2 regions of the Streptomyces sp. SAI-135 genome follow, and region 2 is predicted to be linked to the other one. Evidence: riboswitches for the same ligand, from Rfam matches in the RefSeq annotation. Region 2 holds a riboswitch; the other holds the start of a gene.
What was found. A riboswitch is a leader RNA that binds a small molecule or an ion and turns the genes downstream of it on or off. The one in region 2 is predicted to bind ZMP and ZTP.

Region 1 (4,397 bases), 5.4 Mb from region 2:
GTCACCGCGCACCGCTTCGCCGACCTCGGCATCACCGACCCGCGGGTGGCCGAGGCGGTCGCCGAGTCCTGGCACCGGCGCGCCGAACTCCCCTCCGTCTACGGCCGCTTCGACCTCCGCCACGACGGCGACGGCCCGGCCAAACTGCTGGAGTACAACGCCGACACCCCCACCTCCCTCGTGGAGGCCGCCTCGCCCCAGTGGTTCTGGATGGAGGAGCGCTTCCCCGGCGCCGACCAGTGGAACTCCCTCCACGAACGCCTCGTCGCCGCCTGGAAGAAACAGGCCGCCCTCCTGCCGCCCGGCAGCCCGCTCTACTTCGCGCACTCCAGTGCCGACGAACTCGGCGAGGACCTCATGACGGTCGCCTACCTCAAGGAGACCGCAGAGCAGGCCGGCCTGGACACCGACTGGATCTCGATGGAGGAGATCGGCTGGGACCCCCTCTCCGGCCGCTTCGTCGACAACCAACTCCGCTTCATCCGCAGCTGCTTCAAGCTCTACCCCTGGGAGTGGCTCACCACGGACCGCTTCGCCACCCACGTCCTCGACACCCTCGACAACGGCGGCGGCACTGGCAGCACCCTGTGGATCGAACCCGCCTGGAAGATGCTGCTCAGCAACAAGGCCCTCCTCGCGATCCTCTGGGAGCTGTACCCGGACCACCCGAACCTCCTGCCCGCCTACCTCGACGGCCCCCGGCACCTGGCCGCCACGACCGGCTACGTCGCCAAGCCGCTGCTCGGCCGCGAGGGCGCCGGAGTGACGGTGCACGAGCCCGGCACCGATGCACCGGTCCGTGAGGAGCCCTGCTGCTACCAGGAACTGGCCCCCCTCCCCGACTTCGACGGCAACCACGTGGTCCTCGGCGCCTGGGTCGTGGAGAACGAGCCGGCGGGCCTGGGCATCCGGGAGTCGTCCGGCTTGATCACCGACGAGTACGCACGCTTTTTGCCTCACGTGATCCTCTGAGCGGGGCGGGCGGGGCGAGGCGAAGCAGGCGAGGCTAGGCGGGGTTCGGGCCTGTGGTGTGTGGGCGGGGGCCTGACCTCGGGGCGTGGGGGGCCTGGCCCCGGGTGCGTGGGCGGCGGGGCCTGGCCCCGGGTGCGTGGGCGGGGGCGTGGCCCCGGGTGCGTCGGTGGTGTGGGAAGACCGCGGCCCCGGACCGCCTCTCCGGCGGCCGCCGACTGAAGCAGGCAGGACGATCGGGCCCCGTGACTTCCTATGAGCGCCCGACGGAAAAAGCGTTGCCGCCCTCCACCCGCCCGCGTTACCGTCACCGCACTCTGACGCACACGCTCTCTTGAACCATCGCCGCAGAACGGGAGCAGGCCCGCGCACAGCGCGCGGTGCCACGGAGGGGCGGCACCGGATCCGGCCGACCGGCGGATCCCGTACGCCCTCCGGAGGACCCTCCATGAACATCGGCCTCGGCCTTCCCATCGACGACCCCGCCCAGCTGCTGACCTGGGCCCGGCGCGCCGACGCGAGCCCCTTCCGCACCCTCGGCCTGCTCGACCGCCTCGTCTACGACAACCCCGAGCCCCTCGTCACGCTGGCCACCCTCGCCGGTGCCACCTCCCGCATCCGCGTCCAGACCGAGGTGCTGCTCGCACCCCTCCACAACACCGCCCTGCTCGCCAAGCAGACCGCGACCCTGGACCGCCTCTCCGGCGGCCGCTTCACGCTCGGCATCGGTGTCGGAGGCCGCGAGGACGACTGCCTGGCCGCCGGCATCGACCTCCACCGCCGTGGCCGCCGCCTCGACGAACAGCTGACCCTGCTGCGCCGCGCCTGGTCCGGCGAACCCTACGCAGAGGGTGTCGGCCCCATCGGCCCCGCTCCCAGCACCCCCGATGGCCCCGAGGTCCTGTTCGGCGGCTTCGCCCCCGCCGCCCTCGAACGCGTCGGCCGCTTCGGCGACGGCTTCCTCGGCGCCGCCCTGCCGCCCTCCTTCATGTCCAACCTGTTCCGCGACGCCGAAACGGCCTGGCAGAAGCACGACCGCCCCGGCCACCCCCGCCTGGTCGCCCAGGCCAACGTCGCTCTCGGCCCGGACGACACCGTGGACCGGGCCCGCCGCACGCTCCGCGACTACTACGCCTTCAGCGGCCACGTCGCGTACATGGAGGCCGGCCTGCTCACCACACCGCGGCAGATCCGTGAGACGGCCGACGCCTACTTCGGCATCGGCGCCGACGAGGTGATGCTCTACTGCTGGGCCTCGGACCCGGACCAGGTCGACCGCCTCGCCGACGCGCTGTTCTGACGTCCAGCGCACGCCACGGCTTCGAGGCCAGGAGCCCCCCGCCCGGCCTCGAAGCCGTCGCTCGCATGGTGGACGCCGCACAGGTGCCTCCCGACGTGGCCGGTAGGCTGGCCAGCAGGCCGTGACTGGCGCGCTGGGATGGGACGGACCATCGGGGAGCGGCCTGTGAGTGACCAAGTGCCGTGCGCCTGGGCCGAACCGTGATCCGTGACCGCTTCAAGCCACGCAGCCCGGAGGCCGCCATGTCAGAGCAGCAGCCCCTGTCCACCGAGTCCACGGCCTTCCGCGCCGCCCTCGACGTGATCCGCGCCGTAGAGCCGCGCGTCGCCGACGCCATCGGCCAGGAGGTCCACGACCAGCGCGAGATGCTCAAGCTGATCGCCTCCGAGAACTACGCCTCCCCGGCCACTCTCCTCGCGATGGGCAACTGGTTCAGCGACAAGTACGCCGAGGGCACCGTCGGCCGCCGCTTCTACGCCGGCTGCCGCAACGTCGACACCGTCGAGTCCCTGGCCGCCGAGCACGCCAAGGAACTCTTCGGCGCCCGCCACGCCTACGTCCAGCCCCACTCCGGCATCGACGCCAACCTCGTCGCCTTCTGGTCCGTCCTCGCCCAGCGCGTCGAGGTCCCCGCGCTCCAGAAGGCCGGCGTCCGTCAGGTCAACGACCTCTCCGACGCCGACTGGGCCGAGCTCCGCCAGGCCTTCGGCAACCAGCGCATGCTCGGCATGTCCCTGGACGCCGGCGGCCACCTCACCCACGGCTTCCGCCCGAACATCTCCGGCAAGATGTTCGACCAGCGCTCCTACGGCACCGACCCCGCCACCGGCCTCGTCGACTACGAGGCTCTGCGCGCCTCGGCCCGTGAGTTCAAGCCGATGATCATCGTCGCCGGCTACTCGGCCTACCCGCGCCTGGTGAACTTCCGGATCATGCGCGAGATCGCCGACGAGGTCGGCGCCACGCTCATGGTCGACATGGCCCACTTCGCCGGTCTCGTCGCCGGCAAGGTCCTCACCGGCGACTTCGACCCGGTCCCGCACGCCCAGATCGTCACCACCACCACCCACAAGTCCCTGCGCGGCCCGCGCGGCGGCATGGTGCTGTGCGACGACTCCCTCAAGGACCAGGTCGACCGCGGCTGCCCGATGGTCCTCGGCGGCCCGCTCCCGCACGTCATGGCCGCGAAGGCCGTCGCCCTCGCCGAGGCCCGGCAGCCCTCCTTCCAGGACTACGCCCAGCGGATCGTCGACAACTCCCGCGCCCTGGCCGAGGGCCTGATGCGCCGCGGCGCCACCCTGGTCACCGGCGGCACCGACAACCACCTCAACCTGATCGACGTGGCCTCCTCCTACGGCCTCACCGGCCGCCAGGCCGAGGCGGCCCTGCTCGAGTCGGGCATCGTCACCAACCGCAACGCCATCCCGGCCGACCCCAACGGCGCCTGGTACACCTCCGGCATCCGCATCGGCACCCCCGCCCTGACCACCCGTGGTCTCGGCACCGCCGAGATGGACGAGGTCGCCGGTCTCATCGACCGTGTCCTCACCACCACGGAGCCCGGCACCACCAGCAAGGGCGCCCCCTCCAAGGCCCAGCACATCCTGGACCCGAAGGTCGCCGACGAGATCTCCCACCGGGCCACCGACCTCGTCGCCGGCTTCCCGCTGTACCCCGAGGTCGACCTCGGCTGACCGGCGTCCCCTCTTGAGTTGTCAAAGAACAGTGACTCCTAGAGATCGATGAGTTCCTGTCGTGGCTCCTCCCGCGGCGGTCCGGCTCCCGGCCGGGCCGCCGCGCGGCGTATCAGCCGCGTGCCGCCCATCCCGGCCGCGAACCCCACGGCGACCCCCGGCACCGCCCACCAGGCTCCGTCCGCGTCGCCCTCCTCACCGCCGCCTCCGTCCTGGAGTCCGCCCTCCCCGGCGCCGCCCAACAGTCCCGCCCGGTCCAGCTGATCGAAGGCGGCCCGTGACGCCCGGTGCCGGCGGATGTCGTCGTCCTGCCGCTCCGGCACCGGATCCGTACGCACCCACGGAGTGCCGTCCCCGGTCAGGAAGAGCTGGTCCTGTCGCTCCACGGCAACCTCGCTCCCGGGTGCCGAGTTCGTCTGCGGCCGGCCGCCGAC
Region 2 (4,397 bases):
ACGGTCGGCGGCGAGCCGGCGGTAGGTGTCGACCTCGTTCTCGGGGCGGCTCATCTGCAGCATGAGACCGTCGCCGGTTTCCGATATGACCGTCTCGATGCCTGCCATGAAGGCGGGGAAGAACGGGTCGGTGCCGATGAGCTCGGGCTCACGTGCCAGGACCAGGCCGACCGCGCGGACACGGCCCGTGGACAGCGCCCGGGCGCTGGAGCTCGGCGTCCACCCCAGCTCCTCGGCTGCGGAGCGGACGCGGTGCTGGGTGTCGGCCGCCACGCCGGGACGGTTGTTGAGGACGAAGGAGACGGTCGCACGGGAGACCCCGGCCAGCTTCGCCACGTCGGCGATCGTGGGACGTCGGGCCATGCGCGCACCGCTTTCTTCCGAACGCCCGGGCGCGGTCCCCTCCAGGGCGGCCGAGCAGGCCCGGCACCTCGCGACCACGCTCCACGGCACCGGCGAGAGGGCCGGGACCGGGTGCGGAGGCGGGGTGCCGTGAGGGGCACCGAGCCGGCGTTTAAACCGGTTTGAATGGACGTCCCGTAGCCTCTGCGCTCGAGCCGCAGAAAGTCAATAGCTCGCCGGAAGATGCCCGACTTGTTATGCTTTCGTACAGATTGATGGTCGGATCTGGGTGGGGGAGGCCGGGGGCGGCCAGAGCGTCTGCGGCGGGCGAGGGCATCGATTCGGAGTATGAGACGCCTGCCGAGCGATGCGGAAACGATTCTGCGGGCTGCCGGGGGAAGTCAGCGGGCTGTCACGCAAATCGGCAGGCGTCCATTTTCCGGCGACATTTCCGCGTCAGTGAAAAGGCCGCGGCCGAGGTAATCCCGGTCCGGTTGCGAGACTGTCGGAGCGTTTCCACTCCCGTTTTCCTCTGTATCTCCGGTGGCTCGTCCGCCGGCTCGACGGCGGCTGCCCGTCCGTCCGTCTCAGGCCGACACGGGGAACAGTTCCGGACGGAAGTCCGCCGGCATCGCGTCCCACTTCCCGCTGATGATCTCCACGGCATGCAGCCCGCCGATGACCGGGCTGAGCGTGATGCTGCTGTGGGGTACGGCCTCGTAGTGGTCCGGCACCGAGGGCACCGCCCCCACCGGGGAATCCGTCGGCTGGGATGGGCCGGTGCGCTGTCTGTGTCTCCGCGATGGGAGAGTCGCCGAGCTCGGGAACGACGTTCCACGCCGATTCATGACCCGGTGATGGGCCGCAGTCGGCCGTGCCTCCTGGCGCACATGTCGGCCATTCCTACGGCAACGTGTCTCGGGGCACCTGAACCCCCTCGTGCCACACTTGTCCGCAAGCGTGATCTGAAGGGAAACCTATGACGAGCTCACAAGGTGATACAAGCATCCTTAAGACGATCGACGGCCTCGTGGCTGAGGAACATGAGCTGCGCTCGCGGTCCCTCACGGAACACGGACTCGATGAAGAGGGGCGCAACCGCCTCAAGTCCGTGGAAACACAGCTCGACCAGTGCTGGGACTTGCTGCGGCAGCGGCGCGCCAAGTCGGAGTTCGGCCAGAATCCCGACGAGGCACACGTGCGCCCGGCAGGCGAGGTCGAAGGTTACCTGGGCTGACCACAGGGTGCGGTCCCGTCCGGCTCAGCGAGACCGCACCCCGGGCAGAAGCCCCGGCAGTCCGGCGCCGGCCCGGCAGTCTCTCCTGTAGCGGGAGCGGTGCCGGTCAGGGCGATGAACGCGTCGCTGCCCCTCGCCCTGTGACGCTGAGTTGGGGGAGAGGTGCTGCCGAGAGCATGGCGCGGTGAGCGCCTTCCTCCTTGAGGTGGTGGTCGCGAGGGGTCTTGCACGGTCCGTGCGTGCGCAGGCGAAGGCAGGCGGGTTCCGTGAATTCCGAGCGCTGCTGTAGCGGTGCCGGCCCGGTTGACGCGCAGCAGCTGTTGGAGGGTGTGCCCGGGCCCGACGGCGGGCGCATTGGGGTCGCGGCACCGGGCGAGGCAGGCTCTGTGACCACTCTGCTGAGTAGGTGTTCTTCGACTTCCCGCTCCTGATCAGCAAAACAGTGCCACTAGAGTGGTGCGTGGGCCGTGACTGGCGCTGAGGTGGAGCACCACCGGGGAGCGGTCTGACGAATCGGTCGATGCCGTGCGCCTGGGCGAGTGGTCAGCGACGCCTGGAGGCGACCATGTCCCAGACACAGACAGCCCGGCTCATGGATGGCGTTGGTCTTGCCCGACGCATTGTTGAGGAGGCGTCAAGCAAGGCGGCAGAGCTTGCGCGACGCGTCGGCGTGACGCCGTGCCTCGCAACGGTGCTGGTAGGTGAGGATCCGGCTTCGGTGACGTACGTCCGGATGAAGCGGGCGCGTTGCGCGAAGGCGGGCATCGAGTCCCGGCTTGTCAGCCTGCCGGCCACTGCGACAACCGCTGAGCTGGTGGAGACCCTCCAGTCCCTCTCGCGGGACGCCAAAGTGCACGGCATCTTGCTTCAGCACCCCGTGGGCCCTCACATCGATGAGCGGGCAGCGTTCGAGGCCATCGTGCCGGAGAAGGACGTCGACGCGGTCACGATGAGCTCCTTCGGGGCGATGAGCTTCGGGCTGCCTGGATTTGCATCGTGCACCCCGGGCGGGATCATGCGGCTCCTGGACGAGTACGAGGTCGATCTTGCAGGTCAGCACGCCGTTGTCGTGGGTCGCAGTGCGATCCTCGGCAAGCCCGTCGGAATGCTCCTGCTCGCCCGGGACGCCACGGTCACCTACTGTCACTCCCGTACGACGGATCTGGCCGCGATCGTGCGGGAAGCGGACGTTGTGGTGGCGGCCGTGGGACGGCCTCGGCTGATTCGCGGCGAAGACGTCAAGCCGGGGGCTGTCGTGATCGATGCCGGATACAACCCCGGCAACGTGGGCGACGTCGACTTCGACACGGCCCGCACTCGTGCCCGCTTGATCACGCCGGTCCCCGGCGGGGTCGGCCCCATGACCATTGCGGTCCTGCTGGCGCAGACGGTCGAAGCGGCATCCAGCCAGCTCGGGCGGGTCGGCCGATGAGGAGGCCACCCGTGATCTTGGCGTGGACGACAAGCGGCTGGCCTGCGACGGTTTCGGGCGCGCCTGGGCAAGGCTGACCGCTCACACCCGCCGCGCACTCGCCCGCGCCGGCCGCCCCCGCGTCGACCAGGAGGTGCTGCGCTGGTCCTTCAGCGGCCTGGCTTGGGGCTCGCCGTCATGGCGCTTGGCCAATTGCAGTGAGGGCAGGTGGTTGATGTAGGCAGGGGCCACGGTGCGGATGGTGTCCTCGGGGATGCCGTCGGTATGGGTTTCGACGGCCAGGTTGACGCCGGGAGTGGCGAGGCCTCCGAAGAGTTCGCGGAGGTGCTTGAATGCGCCACCCTGTCGCCGGCCTTAGCGGTTGCGCCGGCAGCAGTGCCGCCGCGGGCGCCCCTGAACCAGAGTGACGCCCGGCACGCGGCGTGAACGCAGCGGCGGGCGGGACAGACGGGGCCGAGCCGCTGCCGGATCCCCGATGTCATAAAACTGCGCTTCGACGACACCTTCTATCAGAGCGAGGGCGAGCGCCCTTGCCGGAGGAAGAGGAACCAAGCGTCGTGGACAGCGCAGTTGTGAGTGCGGCAGTGACCGTGGCCGCGTGCGCGGCCGGGTGTGCCACCCGGGTGCTGATGGCCCGGATCACCACCGGGGCCCTGGTGAGGACGGCCCGGATCGAGGAGGAGGCTCGCACCGCTCGCATCAACGCCCTCGCAGAGGGCGGTACGTTGCAGGAACGGGACCGCAGGGGACGGCAACTGGCCGTGCGCCAGGGGGCAGTGACGAGGGGGAAACACCGTGGACCGCATGGCGGATGACACCGCGGCCGCGGCACGGCAGCTGTCCATGGCGGCGGCCGATGTCGGCTGCTCCTATCAGGAAGACCAGCCCTACCTCATCCGGTTCCTGCTGCGGCACGGGGCCACCTTCCCGGAGGCCGAGGACGCGGTGCACAGCGCGTTCGTGGAGCTGATGCGCACACGGCAGCCGGTCCGCACCCCGCGGGCCTGGCTGCGGACGGTCGCCCTGCGGTCCTTCCTGCGGCAGATCGTGCCCGAAGACCCTGAACAGGACCTCGCGGCCCGTTTGGCAGAAACAAGCGCGGACTGGCACACCCCCCTGCAGGCGGCCGAACTGGGGGAGCAGCACCGTCAGGTGCTGCAGGTGCTCATCCAACTGCCTTTCAAGCAGCGCACCGTGATGGCCTGGCACCTCGACGGGTTCTCCGCCGCGGAGATCGCGGAGGCGATGAGGCTGGAGAAGGCCGCAGTCCTGCAGAACCTGTCGAGGGCCCGCCGCACGCTCAAGGAGCAGCTCGGGATCACCAACCGAAGGAGTGCGCAGTGAGCGACGTCCGGCGCAGCCCCGACGACGAACTGGGCCTGCTCC

Region 1: it holds a riboswitch for ZMP and ZTP, as region 2 does, so the genes downstream of both, M2163_RS30225 (glycine hydroxymethyltransferase) here and M2163_RS05970 (bifunctional 5,10-methylenetetrahydrofolate dehydrogenase/5,10-methenyltetrahydrofolate cyclohydrolase) in region 2, are expected to answer to the same signal.

Annotation. Positions count from the first base shown of each region.
Region 1 is NZ_JARXYP010000002.1:5,655,564-5,659,960, forward strand. It holds gene M2163_RS30215 (glutathionylspermidine synthase family protein) at 1-972, shown strand, start outside; gene M2163_RS30220 (LLM class flavin-dependent oxidoreductase) at 1,418-2,269, shown strand; ZMP/ZTP riboswitch at 2,381-2,470, shown strand; gene M2163_RS30225 (glycine hydroxymethyltransferase) at 2,512-3,963, shown strand; gene M2163_RS30230 (hypothetical protein) at 4,002-4,397, opposite strand, start outside.
Region 2 is NZ_JARXYP010000002.1:293,680-298,076, reverse strand. It holds gene M2163_RS05985 (LacI family DNA-binding transcriptional regulator) at 1-363, opposite strand, end outside; gene M2163_RS05980 (hypothetical protein) at 930-1,094, opposite strand; gene M2163_RS05975 (DUF2630 family protein) at 1,322-1,579, shown strand; ZMP/ZTP riboswitch at 2,037-2,123, shown strand; gene M2163_RS05970 (bifunctional 5,10-methylenetetrahydrofolate dehydrogenase/5,10-methenyltetrahydrofolate cyclohydrolase) at 2,145-3,011, shown strand; gene M2163_RS05965 (hypothetical protein) at 3,093-3,242, opposite strand; gene M2163_RS05960 (sigma-70 family RNA polymerase sigma factor) at 3,816-4,355, shown strand.